2 regions of the Rheinheimera gaetbuli genome follow, and region 1 is predicted to be linked to the other one. Evidence: predicted binding sites of a transcription regulator. Region 1 holds the regulator's gene; the other holds the start of a gene.
What was found. The regulator sigma-54, encoded in region 1, starts transcription at its own class of promoters, with help from an activator protein. The targets are predictions, from matches to a motif close to TGGCANGNTNCNTGCTT.

Region 1 (8,112 bases):
CTAATTATTCTGTATGGTCTTTTGATGGGGTCGCCATTGTACTTTGAAGCGGCATTACTTATCGCTATGTTGGGTTTTGTTAGTACCGTTGCGGTTTGTAAGTTTTTGTTACGCGGCGATATTGTAGAGTAGAGAGTAGGAGGTTCTGATGCAGCATTGGATTGAGTGGGCAGTAGCATTTTTTTTGTTGCTGGGCGGCAGCTTTGTGCTGATCGGCTCTATTGGTTTAACCCGGATGCCAGATTTTTTTATGCGGTTGCATGGCCCAACCAAGGCAACCACGCTGGGGATGGGCGGTATATTGCTGGGGTCGATTTTCTATTTCAGTTTAAGCGGCGGTGTCAGTGTACATGAACTACTGATTACGATTTTCTTATTGATCACCGCACCAATAAGCGCCCATATGCTGATTAAAACCGCATTGCACCATCAGTTGAAAAGCGTTAACAAAACACTTGGCAGGGAAAATATAGCAGCCGACAAGCGCAAACAGGCCAGACCTGAACCTCTACCCTGAGACGGGGTGATCTTCGTCAAAGCCATTGCGGATAAGAGTCGCTACTGCTTGCAGAGCTTGTTCGCCATCGTCTCCTTCGGTATAAACTTGCAGTGTTTTGCCCTTGCTGCTTGCTAGCATCAACAGTGCCAGCACACTGCTGGCGTCAGCCGTTTTACCTTCCTGATGCAACTCGATGCGGGCATTAAACTGCTGGCATAGTTGTGCCAGCTTAGTTGCTGCTCGGGCATGCAACCCCAGCTGATTCACAATGGTAACATCGGCAGAGTATTTCATATTAAGTTAGCTCTTTTGATGATGTCTTACTAACTCGCGGTGGCGCAATTGTACGTCTTCGCGTGAGTTGCGATAACTCTCAGCTAAACTTTCAACCATATAAACCGAGCGGTGCTGACCGCCGGTGCATCCTATCGCGATAGTTAGATAGCTGCGGTTGTTGCGTTCCAATTGTGGCAACCAACTGCTGATAAAGCTGTTAATATGCCAGATGTATTTCGCTACAACTGGTTGTGCTGCCAGGTAATCTTTTACGGGCTGGTCTAGGCCAGTGAGCGGTTTTAAGTCTGGTTCCCAGTGCGGATTAGGTAAAAAACGTGCGTCAAATACGAAGTCAGCGTCCTTGGGAATACCGTACTTAAAGCCAAACGATTCAAACAGAATTACCAGGCGGCCACTCTTTTGGCCAAGAATGCGTTCGCGTAGCTGCTCAGCTAGCTGGTGTACGTTAAGATCAGTGGTGTCTATATATAAATCAGCGCGGCTGGATATGGGATCCAGCAACTGTTGCTCGCGTGATATGGCTTCGTCCAGTGACATCGCCTGATGCGAAAGTGGGTGCAGCCGGCGTGTTTCACTAAAGCGCTTGATTAGACTGGCGTGATCGGCGTCCAGATACAGTATGGTTAATTCTAATTTACGCGGAAGATATGACAGAATCTCTGCTAACTCGTCAGGGTCTTGTGGCAGGTTTCGTACATCAATACTAACGGCGACACGCTCGTACTGCCCCATTACCGTTGTAGCCAAAGTGGGTAGTAAATTCACCGGAATATTGTCGACACAATAATAGCCTAGGTCTTCCATTACCCTTAAGGCAACAGATTTTCCGGAACCGGAACGACCACTGACTACCAGTAATTTCATGTGTTGTTGTCCATAGCACTATATTCCAGTAATAACTGATAGAGTTGCTGGTTGGTTTCGGCGTGACGGAGTTTTTTGGTGAGTTCTTTCTGACTTAGCAATCGGGCAATAGCTGCAAGCGTGCTAAGGTGTGCCTGGCATTGTTGTTCCGGGATGAGAATAGCACAAAAAATATCCACCGGCTGGTTATCAATAGCATCAAACGGAATACTCTCTTTGCTAACCACAAACACCAGTAGCGGTTCGGTAACCTGCTTCAGTTTGCCGTGTGGAATGGCGATACCGCCTCCTATGCCGGTTGACCCCAACTTCTCACGGGTTGTCAGTGCTTCTAATATACTGTACTCAGCAATATCAGGTAGTTGCTGGTGTGCCAGTTCGGCAATATATTCCAGAATGCGTTTTTTGCTGTTAAAAAGAACTGCACTTTTAGTGCAGTTCTCGGCAAGCATTGAGCTTAAATTCATCATGGCCAAATCAGTGTCGGGAAATTTTCTCTTTATGCTTGATCACCTGACGATCCAGTTTATCAATCAGCTGGTCGATCGCAGCATACATGTTTTCATCTTCAGAAATTGCAAATACTTCGCCACCACTCAAGTGCAGCTTAGCTTCAGCAATCTGCTTTAATTTTTCCACGTTTAGGATCACATGTACATTATTTATGTGATCGAAATGCCGTTCAAGCTTTGCAAATTTGCTGTCAACGTACTCTCTTAAGGCTGTGGTAATTTCAACATGGCGACCGGTAAGATTGATTTGCATAGACATATTCCTTCTTTTAGGCTTATTTACAGCAAGGTCTTGCGTTGATTAGACGGCGGTATGAACAGGGATTCGCGGTATTTGGCAATAGTACGCCGCGCTACGTTGATACCTTGCTCCAGCAGAATGTCAGCCATTTTGCTATCGCTGAGCGGTTTAGCCGGATTCTCCGCCGCCACTAATTTCTTGATAAAGGCTCTGATTGCAGTAGACGAGCATTCGCCACCACTCTCAGTACTAACGTGACTGGAAAAGAAGAACTTAAGTTCAAAAATACCCCTTGGTGTATGCATGTATTTTTGTGTGGTAACCCTAGAGATGGTTGATTCATGCATACCTACCATCTCTGCTACGTCGTTAAGCACCATAGGTTTCATGGCTTCTTCACCATGCTCAAAAAATGCCTGCTGCTGTTGCACAATGCAGTTTGTCACTTTTAACAGGGTTTCGTTACGGCTTTCTAAGCTTTTCAAAAACCACTTTGCCTCCTGCAAATGTGAACGAATAAACTGGCTGTCTGTACTGTTTTTCGCGGTACGTGACATTGCAGCATATTGTTGGTTTATCCGCACCTTGGGCATAGCATCCGGATTAAGCTCAACCTGCCAGCGACCTTTTACTTTCATCACGCTGACATCAGGGACAACGTACTGCTGCTCTTCCCGGATAACATCGGCACCGGGACGCGGGTTCAAAGAGTGGATGAGCCGCATTGCTTCTTTTAGCTCATCCTCTTTTAGTTTAGTCACCCGCATTAAAGAACGAAAGTCGCGGTTAGCTAAAAGTTCTGTGTGATCACGGATCAGGCTCTGTGCAGCGGCTAAAAACGGCGTATCAGGGCTAAACTGGCGCAGCTGCACTGTCAGACATTCCTGCACTGAGCGTGCACCTACCCCAACCGGGTCGAATAATTGGATGCGTTTAATGACGGCTTCTACTTCATCTGCTTCAATATCTGCCAGACCCAGCGATTCAAGAATGTCATCACAGCTGATAGTAAGCAGACCGTTATCGTCTATCGCTTCAATGATGATTTCTGCAATAGCCCTGTCGGTTTCTGAAAATGGGGTCAGCTGCATTTGCCAGCGCAGATAATCGCGCAATGTTTCGCTGGTCTCACCCTGATACACGGTATCTTCTTCGCTTCCCGAATTGCCGGCGCTAACCGGTGCTGCACTAACTAAATCATCCCAGTTGTTATCAAGCGGCAAATCTTCGCTGATATTTTGCTCTGACATCGCATCACTGGTGTCTGGCTCTGCGGCTTCGAACTGCTCATCAGTGGTATTGTCAGAAGCGGACTGTAATGATTCAGAGATATTTACCGGCTCAGCGTTGAAGCTGTCATATTCGTCTTCGGCTTCAAGCAATGGGTTTGCATCCAGCGCTTCCTGAATTTCCTGCTGCAACTCTATTGTCGACAACTGCAGCAAACGGATAGCTTGCTGTAGCTGCGGTGTCATGGTGAGTTGCTGTCCTAAGCGGAGTTGCAAAGAGGGCTTCATCTACTTCTACTAATCTCCTGAATTACCACAAGTACTTTTTTGCTAACTATAGCCTGAATTGCTCGCCGAGGTATACATCCCGTACTTTCTGATTGGCCAATACGTCTTGAGGGGCGCCTGATGCAATCAGTTCACCATGACTAACGATGTACGCAATCTCGCAAACATCAAGGGTTTCACGTACATTATGGTCGGTAATCAGTACACCGATACCACGTTGGCACAAATGCTGAATAATTTTTTTAATGTCGAGGACGGATATCGGATCGACACCGGCAAAGGGTTCATCCAACAAAATAAACGCCGGGTTGGCAGCCAGCGCTCGGGCAATTTCAACGCGTCTGCGTTCGCCACCAGACAAACTCATACCCAGGCTATGTTTAATATGGCCAATATGAAACTCTTCCAGCAAGTCGTCGGCAACTTCTTCCCGACGGGTACGGCTTAAGTCTTTACGGGTTTGTAATATAGCCAGCAGGTTTTCATACACGGTGAGTTTGCGAAAAATCGAGCTTTCCTGCGGCAGATAACCAATACCCAGCCGGGCTCTGGCATGTATTGGATCGAAAGTAATATCCTTATCGTTTAGCGTTATTTTGCCTTTGTCAGACGGTACCAGGCCTACAATCATATAAAAAGTGGTGGTTTTGCCGGCGCCATTGGGTCCCAACAGCCCAACAATTTGTCCGGCATTAACTTCAAGGCTAACATCTTTAACCACTTGCCGGCTTTTATAACTTTTTGCCAGATGTGAGGCGACTAACTTCATGGTTGCTGGTCTTCCTCTGAAGTAATAATAGTGGTTACCCGTCTGGAGCTGTCACTCGCTGCATTCAGTTCTTGCGTTTCAACATTGTATTTTATTACTGATGCTTTGACGACGCTGCCGCTTTGTGCCAGTTCTGCATTGCCATTTAGTATCAAAGTGCGATTAGCCGGCTCGTAGCGCATTTCACTGGCAGAAGCATTGACGATCTTGCCATCTTCCAGCTGTTGGCTGTAGTTAACTGGGTTGCCGCTAACGATGTATATTTCTTTGCCTTTACCGGTGCTGGCGTCAATTTCTAACCGGTCGGCACTAATGCTGATAGCGCCATGCGTAATGATGACATTATCACTGTAGGTCAGGACATTTTCTTTTAACGACGCTAAATTATCAGCATCTATCTGAATTTTTTGGGTATAGTCGGCTGACGCAGCCTGTGTAAAGGGCTGTAGTAATACTGCCAGCACTAAATATACAAATTTATTCTTCATTACGATATACCGTTTGCTGGTGTTGCAATAGTTTAAAGGCGTGTGTTGTTAAATCTGCATTAATGCCTATGCCTTTGATTTCGAACCCTTTTCCTGAAATTAGTACCGGTAGGTTGTTTTGTAGCCGGTTGTCAGGAAATAACATTTCCAAGCTGTCCGTTGCTAACCTGTCGAATAGCTGGTCTTGAGATAAGCTTTTAATTTGCACCTGCTGCTCAAGGATGATTTTATCCTGCACAAACCATATTGCATACTCACTGCTGGCTTGCCAGTCTGGCTGGTGTTGTTCGTTATACAGGGTATACACCGGCTTTTCAAACTGCATAAACCCCAGTTGCTCAAAATGTTCCAGTCGCTGCGCACTCACAACATCTGCTTGATAACCTGCGGCGTTATAAAGACGTCGGGTAATGTTCAACGCCACATAGTCTGGCAGTAGTTCCTGGTCGGTTTGCAGCGCAGATCCATCGTTGTGTGGGGTAAACCAGAGATAGCCGGCAATTCCAACCAGCAACAGCACTATCGGTAACAATAGTTTTCTCATGCGCTGCTTCCGTCGAACAAGCCGAATTGTTGTTGGCTTATTAATAATAGATCACACAGTTCTCTGACTGCACCGTAGCCACCAGGCAAACTGGTGATATAACTTGCTTGGCGCAATAGGTACGGATGAGCATCTTTTACCGCTACGGCAAGACCACAGTGCTGCATAACCGACCAATCTGCCAGATCATCTCCAATATAGGCCACTTCTTTGGCATTAAGTTGCAGTTTAAGCAATAACTCGTTAAAGGCGGCCAGTTTATTTTCCTGTCCCTGATAAATGTGAGATACCGAAAGTGCTGTCATGCGTTTTTGCACTATGGCTGAGTGTCGCCCGGTAATTACCGCTACTTCTATACCCGCCTGGCGCACAGCTTTAATACCGTAGCCATCGCGGGTATGAAATGCTTTTAATTCTTCGCCGCTGTTCGCTAAATAAATCCGGCCATCGGAAAACACACCATCAATATCGCAAATCAACAGTCGTACGGTGCTGGCTTGCTGAAATACCGCTTCTGTTACCGGCTGATATAACTCATTAAATAATGACATTTACAATACTCCGGCACGTAGCAGATCGTGCATATTCATGGCGCCGATCGGCTTTCTGTCGTCGTCCAGAATAATAAGACCGTTGATTTTTTTCTGTTGCATAATTTGCAATGCCTCGGCAGCCAGCATCTGGCTATGAGCGGTAATGCATTTTTGCGTCATGACTTCTGCTATGCGATTGCTATGAATATCAAAGCGTTGATCGAGAATTCGTCGCAAATCACCATCGGTAAAAATACCGCTTAACATTCCACTGTCGTCGACTATGGCGGTCATGCCAAGACCTTTTTTTGATATTTCCAGTAACGCATCTTTAATGCTGGCATGTTGGTTAACGATTGGCACCTGTTCATCCCGGTGCATTACGTCATCAAGGCGCAACAATAGTTTACGTCCCAGACTTCCTCCGGGATGTGACATGGCGAAGTCCTCTGCTGAAAACCCACGCGCTTCTAACAGCGCTACAGCAACGGCATCGCCCATGGCCAGCGTCGCAGTTGTGCTAGCAGTGGGTGCCAGGCCAAGTGGGCAGGCTTCCTGTTCTACTTTTACGCATAAATGAGCGTCTGCCAGCTTCGCCAATGTTGAGGTAGGGTTACCTGTCATGCTAATTAATTTGATGCCCAGGCGTTTAATCAATGGCACTATGGTGAGTACTTCGGCGGTTTCACCCGAATAAGAAATGGCAATTACCACGTCATTTACAGATAGCATGCCCAGATCACCGTGACTGGCTTCACCGGGGTGAACAAAAAACGCCGGTGTGCCGGTTGAGGCTAATGTAGCTGCGATTTTACTGCCGATATGGCCGGATTTACCCATGCCAGTTACAATGGTTTTGCCTTTACTGGTAAAAATAAACTGACAAGCCAGATTAAAATCATCGTTCAGGTATTGCGCCAGCTGTGCCACAGCTGTTGCTTCAATTTTTAATACTTCTGCGGCACGCAATCGAAAATCATCCATCATATTTCCTTACCTAAGTTAAAGCGTTACCGATTGAAACAATAGATACTGATAGCCGACAAAGCCAGATAACAGTAGTGCACCTTCAAACCTGTTTATTCGTTGCACCCGACCTAACCGCGCTGACATTAATAACATTACCACTGTTGCACCCAGCATAACGTAGATATCCCGTTCGGCGGCCTCCGCATCCAGAACACCCGGACCAATCACAGCACCTAAACCTAACACCGCTAAAATATTAAAGATATTTGAACCGATAATATTACCTAAGGCTAAATCGTCCTCACCTTTAATGATGCCAATAATGCTTGCTGCCAACTCGGGTAGGCTGGTGCCTATGGCAATGATGGTCAGGCCGATAATCAGATCGCTAACACCGGCGATACGAGCGATGGTTATTGCGCCATGCACCAACAGTTGTGAGCTTGCAAGCAGCAAAACCATGCCTGCTAACAGCCATAACACACTGCGTACTTTAGAGGTGGGTATTGGCATTTCAGCGTCGATTTCTGCAATTAGTGGATCGTTTCTGTCAGCGTGTCTGGCCAGGTGAATTAATAGCAAAATGAAGCAAGCAAAGGCTGTAAGTAAAATAATACCTTCAGTGCGGGTTAAATTGCTGTCTGCGATAAACCAGGCACCGAGCAAACTAAAGACAATGAGCAGCGGGTATTCGCGCTTTAGGGTAATAGAAGAAACAGCTATAGGTTTGAGTAACGCTGCAGCACCAATAACCAGTAATACATTGGTGATGTTTGAGCCAAGCGCATTGCCAACGGACGTGTTGATATAGCCTTGCCAGGCTGCACTGGAAGACACCAGCATTTCCGGGGCTGATGAACCCATAGCCACAATTGTGAG
Region 2 (8,112 bases), on a different contig from region 1:
TGATCAAACACCGGCGAACCTTTTAAATAATATACCGGTACTTGCTGCATCAGGTGTTTAAGCTTCTCTGCCAGCGACGATTTACCGCCACCTACCGGACCCAGCAGATACAGAATTTGTTTCCGTTCTTCCAGCCCTTGTGCAGAGTGTTTAAGGTAGGACACAATTTGTTCAATTGCGTCTTCCATGCCATAAAACTCCGAAAAGGCCGGATAACGGGCAATCACCCGGTTAGAGAACAGCCGCGACAATTTAGGATCCTGAGCAGTATCGGTCAGTTGTGGTTCGCCAATTGCCATTAGCAAACGCTCAGACGCACTGGCATAGCAACTTTTATCGTCTTTACACAGCGCCAAAAATTCCTGAATAGTATATTCTTCTTCTTTCGCCGCCTCGTAGCGTGATTTGTAGTGCTCAAAAATACTCATATGCACCTCCAGCTTTAAAACATCGGAAAAGGGTAGCAGCCAAGCTGTTGCTTTAAGGTTAGACAGTAAAGCGCGTTCCCGCCTGACTAATTGACCGAAATATCTACAATTTTTTTCAGTTTATACGTGTAGTGGCATAAAAAGTTTAACGGCTTAAAGTTATTGCAATGTAAAGTTTGGCGGACAAAAAACCCGGCAATGCCGGGCTTTTCGATAAAGCAGAAATTACTTGGCGAAGTTTTCGCTGGCAAACTGCCAGTTAACCAATGCCCAGAACGCATCCAGGTAGGTTGGACGTGCATTGCGGTAATCGATGTAATAAGCATGTTCCCACAAGTCTACCGTCATTACCGGCGTCAGGCTGGTGTCGGTTAACGGTGTTGCTGCATTGCTGGTATTAACAATGTCCAGACTGCCATCGGCTGTTTTTACTAACCAGGTCCAGCTTGAACCAAAGTTATTCACGGCTTTGTCGTTAAACGCTGTTTTAAACGCGGCGAAAGAGCCCCATTTTGCATTGATGGCATCGGCCAGAGTACCTGATGGCTCGCCACCGCCGTTAGGTGATAAACAATGCCAGTAGAAAGTATGGTTCCATACCTGAGCGGCATTGTTAAAAATACCACCTTCAGAAGTACGCACAATTTCTTCCAGTGATTGACCGGCGAAAGGTGTACCTTCAATTAAGCCATTTAACTTAACAACGTAGGTATTGTGGTGTTTACCGTAATGGTATTCCAGTGTTTCTGCTGAAATGTGCGGTGCTAAAGCATCTTTAGCATAAGGTAATGCTGGTAATTCAAAGGCCATTGTCATTCTCCGTTGGCGTTGTTTATGTTGTCTGCATGGCGTAGACTACAAAACCTGACTAAAATACTCAAGTTTTACAGTGTTGTTGTCAGCTGGTCTGCCCGGGTTGCTGCTTGCCAGAGCTGATATTGTAATACAGCCAGAGGTGGGGGCTTTTTTGTCAAATCTCAAGTGCCTGTTGTCGCAGAACAGCGTAAAATGATGCTCAGTCTGAACATGCTTACGTCGTGAGGTATTAATGGAAACGTTAGATAAAATTAAACAGCAAATTACTGATAACCCTATTTTATTATTTATGAAAGGTTCGCCAAAGTTTCCAAGCTGCGGCTTTTCAGCTCAGGCATCGCAGGCGCTTATCGCTTGTGGCGAGCAATTTGCCTATGTCGACATTTTGCAAAACCCGGATATTCGTGCCGAGTTGCCCAAATATGCTAACTGGCCTACCTTTCCGCAGTTATGGGTAGACGGTGAGCTAATTGGCGGTTGTGACATCGTGCTGGAAATGTTTCAGCGTGGCGAACTGCAGCCATTGATTAAAGATACCGCTGCAAAATATAAAACTGATACTGCTGCTGAATAACGGGCGCTATGAGTAGACTAAGGCCGCTGCTGCGGCCTTAGTGCTTTTTAGTTGGTTGTTTTTATTGTTGTTACATCAGCTGGATGCTGCAGCGTCTTCCTGTTCATCAACAAAATCCTGTGCCAGCGGCCAACCACCGAGCTGCTTCCAGCTGTTGACAATATAGCAAAATAACTCTGCGGTACGCTCAGTGTCGTACAAAGCACTGTGCGCCTCTTTACCGTCAAACTCAATACCAGCAGCCTGGCAAGCTTTAGCCAGCACCGTTTGTCCAACCGCCAGCGCTGCTAATGACGTTGTGTCAAATGAAACAAAGGCATGAAAGGGGGAGCGTTTATAGTTCAACCGGTCTACCGCAGCGTTAAAAAATCCCTGATCAAAGGCGGCGTTATGCGCCACTATTACACTGCGCTGGCAGCCAGCATCTTTTTGCGCTTTGCGCACGGCTTTGCAAATTTCACCGATGGCTTCGCGCTCTGGAACCGCGCCGCGCAGTGGGTTAAATGGGTCAATACCGTTAAATGCCAGTGAGCTGGCATCCAAATTAGCCCCTTCGAACGGCTCAACATGAAAATGCAGCGTTCTGTGTGGCACCAAATTGCCATTATCGTCCATATCCAGCAAGGTTGCGGCTATTTCCAGTAACGCATCGGTTTTGGCATTAAAGCCTGCCGTTTCCACGTCGATAACTACAGGATAGTAACCACGAAAACGTTGGGCTAGCAGGGATTTTGGTTGTGTCATAACATCGCCATCTGAAAAATCAGCCGCTATTATGCCAAAGAATTTGGTCAGCGTCTTGTTGCTAACCTGTTGGCAGCGGCACGATGCTTGCTAGAGTCAACCTGTTAAGCGTTCTTAACCGAAACCATACTGCCTTAGGAAGCGAAAAAATGCGAGTTTGTACTGTTTTGTTAAGCCTGCTGGGGTGTTGCAGTGTGCTGGCACAGCCACAACTACGTCAATATTCTGCCACTATAGAGCAGTCTGCCTGGCAGCTGTCGGTGGCATCGCCGTTGCAATGCTCGCTGGAGCATCAGATCCCACATTTTGGCCGGGCTATATTTCGCAGCGTGGCCAGTAAAGCATTGAATATGGATTTTGAGCTGAAAATGCAGCGTCTACCGGACAACTACGCGCTGGCTGAAGTACTGTCGATGCCCCCGGCCTGGCGGCCTGGCGTGCCAGCCAAAGCCGTGGCGACGATGCAACTGCTTAAACAGTTTAACGGCGAGTTACCCAAGAAAACGGCCTGGACATTATTAAGTGAGCTGGAGCATGGCTTTAGCCCGGCCTTTTATTTCAGCGACTGGTATAGCCCGTACGACAAGGTTGTGGCTCAGCTTAATCCGGTGCAGTTTGTCTCAAGCTATAATGAGTTTAATCAGTGCATTGCCGGTTTATTGCCTTATAGTTTTGAGGATATCGCTTTTACGGTATTAAGCTATGAAAGCGGCGGGGACAAACTTACCCGAGAGTCTGAACGGCGTTTAGCGCAAATTGCAGAGTATCTGAAACATGATCAGGATATCGATTTTGTAGAAATTCAAGGGTACACCGATAGCTACGGCGGCCGCTGGTTGAATGAACAATTATCGGTAAAACGGGCAGACAAAGTTAAACAGTTTTTTATTACGGCAGGTTTAGCTGAAGACAGAGTGCAGGTAGAAGGGTTTGGCGAGCGGCGGCATGTTGCGCCAAATGATACCGCTTTAGAGCGGCGCAAAAACCGTCGTGTGGTGTTACAAATGGCCAAACCCTGATAACAATGGCATTTAGTTTTGTAGCATGATATCAACCTGTCGCCAGGCATTCTGGCTGGAAATCAAGATACGTACCTGCTTGCCATTTACGCTGAAATACAAATGTTGACGGCTGTGCAGGCTATGTTCACTAAGCGGCTCACCTAAATGCTGCAGATAAAAATCGCGTAGTTGTTGCTCTGTCTGCTGGCTGAAATAGCTAAGCACCGCTGGCATTTTATTGTCCAGACGGGCAAACTCGCGTGCATCTGCCGCCAGCGGGATTTGAAAAAAGTCGTTTGCAACACTGTTAAAACTTATGCCACTGATGCTTAATACCAGGCACAGTAAAATCAGTAACCGCATGATGTTTCCTTACTTAATATGAGCTTGGTTTTACCTTACCAAATTTTTTCTGTCTGTGCTTATTATTCTGTTATTGCGCTGTGTTCTGTCACTGCAGCTGCCTTAGAGGCGAAGCGCTGTCCTGCAAGGCGCTTTAGCAAAGAATTGCTTAGCGGCACTGGTTCGGCGCTTAGCGCTGCTATTAGTAATTCACTAAGTAGTGGCGCTAAGGTAATACCCCGGGCGCCCAGGGCCCCCAACACATAAAGCCGCGGCGCTATTTCGCCAACTACCGGCAGATGGTCCGGCAAGGTGGCGCGAAATGCTGCTGCAGCGCTTGGTGTGCTGGCATCACTGAACCACTCTGGTGTATCAAGTTGCTGATTGACTAAGGCCATGTTTTCCATGTCATCAGCCGCACTGAGCCCAGCCTCTGTCGCACCGCGGTCAAAGGTGGCACCGACGCAATGCAATCCCTGCCACTGTGGCGTAATGTAGCCTTTATGGCATAGCACGGTTTTCAGCGCTGTCATACCTTTGCTGCTTACATGGCTAACCTGGCCACGAATTTTATTTACGGGCAAAAAATGACTTGGGGTAAAGTTTGCCAGCGCACTGCCACAGGCCAGCACCAACTGACTGGCATATTCAACGCCTTGTGAGGTCTGCAACTGCCAGCCAGTATTCTTTGGAATAACGGCATTAACATGGCAATTAAGTTTTAAATCAAAAGTGTCATGTTGTTGCAGATAATGTAGCGCTTGCTGGCAAAATTGCTGCGGACTAAGCCAGCCCGCCAGCGGAAAATAAATGCCGTCATGGCGCAACGATACGCCTGCAAGCTCAGATGCTGTGTCGGCATTAACAGCTTTTACCAATTGCTCTGGCCACAGCGCTCTGCTGATAAGTTTGTGCTGACGTTGTTGTAACTGAGCATTAGTAGCCAGATGCAGCATGCCACACCAATCCATAGCAAAGTCTAACCCTTGTTGTTGCCAGTATTGGTAGAAATGCCGGGCATATAAAAATGCCGGCACGTAAATTTGGCTGTCGGCGGTGACAGTAGCATGTAAATTTGGGTAAACCGCACCCTGGCGGTTTTGTGATGCCTGGGCTGCGATTTCGCTGTCTTCGCACAGCAAGCTGACTTTTACGCCGCGCTGTGTTAGCGCAAGAGCGGTGCACATAGACACGATGCCACCGCCAATCAGCGTAACATGCTCTGGTTGTTTTGCTGTACAGGCTAATTCTGCAGCAAAGCGGGCGGTCAGCATTTCGCGTTTACGGCCATAGCCTTTAACTTTTTTAACGTTAAACCCCGCGCATTGCAGGCCACGTTTAACCATCCCTGCGGCGGTAAAGGTGGCTAACGTCGTGCCGGCATAACTTAATTTTGCCAGGCCGCTGAACAGGCCGTCTTGCCACATATCCGGGTTTTTTGCCGGGGCAAAGCCATCAAGATACACCGCATCGACTGTGCTACTCAGTTCAGGCAGCAGGTTATTTACATCACCAAACCATAAATCCAGCACTACGCTGCCATCATCAAAGTTTAAGCGATGACAGCCGGCGATATTTGGTGGATATTTTGCAAGCAGCAATTGGCATAGCTGCTGCAGCTCAGTGTGCACTGACAATGCCTGGGTTAAATCGGCTAAGGTTAACGGAAACTTTTCAAAACTACTGAAGTAAAGGCGCTTACATGACGCGGCAGGATAAAGCTGGCGAAATTGTCTAAAACGTTGCCAGCTGAGTAAGAAGTTGGCGCCGGTGCCAAAGCCGGTTTCAATAATATGAAAGGCGGGCCGGCTATGTGTTTGCCAGCGGTCAGGTAAACCGTTTTGCTGTAAAAATACGTAGTCTGTTTCGGCTATGCCGCCGTCGTTAGAAAAGTACACATCATCAAAGTCAGATGCGACAGGAGTTCCCTGTTCATTAAAATGTATTTTTGCATGGCTAAGCTGTGACATAAACGGTGGGCCTACCTTAATATTCGGCTTGTAGTTTACCCTAAGCTGCAGCAGAATTAAAAACAGAGTACAAGTGTGCGCTCAAAGCTGACCACTTAATTAACTAAAGTCCGTACAATAGCGCGCATTACAGTTGAATGTTGCCAGTAACATGCTGGCACTTGGGGAGAAAATATGAAAAGAGCGGTAATTACAGGTATCGGAATTGTATCCAGCATAGGTAATAATAAAGACGAGGTGCTGGCGTCATTGCAAGCAGGGCGCTCTGGTATTACCCGTTCAGAAGAGTTTGCCGAACTTGGTCTTCGCTCTCAGGTTTGGGGCAATATTAAGCTTAATCCGGCGGAGCTGATTGATCGCAAAGCCATGCGCTTTATGGCTGATGCCGCGGCCTATGCTTACCTGGCAATGCAAGAAGCGATGCAAGATGCGGGTTTTAGCGAAGAGCAAATTTCTCACCCGCGCATCGGCCTGGTAGCGGGCTCTGGCGGCGCGTCATCTAAAGTGCAGGTTGAAGCAGCAGATACGCTGCGCGAAAAGGGCGTAAAGCGGGTTGGCCCTTATGCGGTACCAAAAACCATGTCCAGTACCTGCTCAGCTTGTCTGGCAACGCCGTTTAAAATAAAGGGTGTGAATTATTCCATCAGCTCAGCCTGTGCTACCAGCGCCCACTGTATAGGTCACGCTGTTGAACTTATTCAATTAGGTAAACAGGATGTGGTGTTTGCCGGTGGCGGTGAAGAAGTGCACTGGACGCTGGCGATGGAGTTTGATGCTATGGGTGCGCTGTCGACTAAGTATAATGACACGCCAGAGCAGGCGTCACGGACTTACGATGCTAATCGCGATGGCTTCGTTATTAGTGGTGGGGGCGGTATGGTAGTGGTTGAAGAGCTGGAGCATGCGTTAGCCCGCGGTGCCACTATTTATGCTGAAGTTGTTGGTTATGGTGCGACATCAGACGGTTTTGACATGGTAGCGCCAAGCGGCGAAGGCGCCGTACGTTGCATGCAAATGGCAATGCAAAACGTACAGGGCGAGATTGATTATGTAAACACCCACGGTACCAGTACACCGGTAGGTGATGTTAAAGAGCTGGGGGCTATTCAGCAGGTATTTGCCGGTAAAGCGCCGGCAATAAGCGCAACTAAAGCCATGACTGGCCATGCTCTCGGTGCGGCCGGTGTGCACGAAGCCATATACTCACTGCTGATGATGCAACATAACTTTATTGCGCCTTCGATAAATATCGGCGAACTGGACGAAGCCGCAAAAGGCTTGAATATCATCACCAAAACCACAGAAGCTCAGCTTAATACTGTGATGTCGAATAGTTTCGGCTTTGGTGGCACTAACGCTACGTTAGTAATGCAGAAGTACCGTGCGTAATCTGCAATAGCCGTAACAAAGAACGGGCGCAATGTGCGCCCGTTTTTTTATTATGTTATGCTTCAGTGTCGTCCAGCTCCCAGTCATCCAGTAACTGGCGCAAACGTTTTTGCTCCATTAATTCGTCAATGCGACGGCGGGCTTCCAGTTTTTGTTTGGCTTTGCTGTCTTTGGGCGACAGCGCCTTTACCAGCTCGCTGTCATCGGTTAATTCTTCCAACTCAAACTCGTTGCTTTCTAGCTGTGACATAAGCGCACCTCAGTTTTTTTTGCCTATTTACCGAGATTCGCTGGTTAAAAACAGCGAATTATTTTTATCGTGACACAAAAAATATTTTACCTGGTTGTTTCTGCTGCATGCAGCAGGTTACGAAACCCGGGTTTTCGTGCAGACAACTGTTGTTTTTTTTCTATTACATCTTCAATAAAATCAATAACCTTACTTTGCAATCTGACGCTATTTAATCTGTTAATCCGCGCTATACCGCCGGGGCTCATTACATTAACTTCAATTAGCTTGCCGTTAATGACATCAATGCCGGCAAAGTACAAACCGTCACGCACCAGTTTCGGGCCAATATGGGCGCAGAGGCGCTTTTCCTGCTCGGTCAGCAGGTGCTTAACCACGGTGCCGCCGGCGTGTACATTTGAGCGCATATCGTCTGCAGGCGGTATGCGCCGCATGGCGCCAATGGCTTTGCCATTGAGCATTAAAATACGGATATCACCCAGCTCTGCACCTTCAACGTATTCCTGCAAAATAACGTAATTACCTTGCTCTGAATCGCCGATATAAAAATCCAGCAACGAGCGAGCGCTTTGTGCTGCAGATTTTTCCAGCAAAATCA

Region 2: ACYVIC_RS18855 (flagellar protein MotY) is a predicted target of sigma-54. The motif match lies at 2,639-2,655, and genes of this name have one in related genera.

What each region holds. Positions count from the first base shown of each region.
Region 1 covers NZ_BAAGTL010000008.1:256,787-264,898, forward strand. The annotation lists gene ACYVIC_RS08045 (K+/H+ antiporter subunit F) at 1-132, shown strand, start outside; gene ACYVIC_RS08050 (Na+/H+ antiporter subunit G) at 149-517, shown strand; gene ACYVIC_RS08055 (HPr family phosphocarrier protein) at 509-793, opposite strand; gene rapZ (RNase adapter RapZ) at 800-1,660, opposite strand; gene ptsN (PTS IIA-like nitrogen regulatory protein PtsN) at 1,657-2,130, opposite strand; gene hpf (ribosome hibernation promoting factor) at 2,138-2,425, opposite strand; gene ACYVIC_RS08075 (RNA polymerase factor sigma-54) at 2,452-3,930, opposite strand; gene lptB (LPS export ABC transporter ATP-binding protein) at 3,977-4,699, opposite strand; gene lptA (lipopolysaccharide transport periplasmic protein LptA) at 4,696-5,187, opposite strand; gene lptC (LPS export ABC transporter periplasmic protein LptC) at 5,177-5,731, opposite strand; gene kdsC (3-deoxy-manno-octulosonate-8-phosphatase KdsC) at 5,728-6,282, opposite strand; gene ACYVIC_RS08100 (KpsF/GutQ family sugar-phosphate isomerase) at 6,283-7,251, opposite strand; gene ACYVIC_RS08105 (calcium/sodium antiporter) at 7,267-8,112, opposite strand, start outside.
Region 2 covers NZ_BAAGTL010000028.1:497,180-505,291, reverse strand. The annotation lists gene ACYVIC_RS18875 (PrkA family serine protein kinase) at 1-428, opposite strand, end outside; gene sodB (superoxide dismutase [Fe]) at 654-1,238, opposite strand; gene ACYVIC_RS18865 (Grx4 family monothiol glutaredoxin) at 1,477-1,818, shown strand; gene rnt (ribonuclease T) at 1,894-2,562, opposite strand; gene ACYVIC_RS18855 (flagellar protein MotY) at 2,712-3,581, shown strand; gene ACYVIC_RS18850 (hypothetical protein) at 3,594-3,926, opposite strand; gene mnmC (bifunctional tRNA (5-methylaminomethyl-2-thiouridine)(34)-methyltransferase MnmC2/FAD-dependent 5-carboxymethylaminomethyl-2-thiouridine(34) oxidoreductase MnmC1) at 3,989-5,875, opposite strand; gene fabB (beta-ketoacyl-ACP synthase I) at 6,050-7,264, shown strand; gene ACYVIC_RS18835 (PA3496 family putative envelope integrity protein) at 7,320-7,514, opposite strand; gene ACYVIC_RS18830 (glutathione synthetase) at 7,601-8,112, opposite strand, start outside.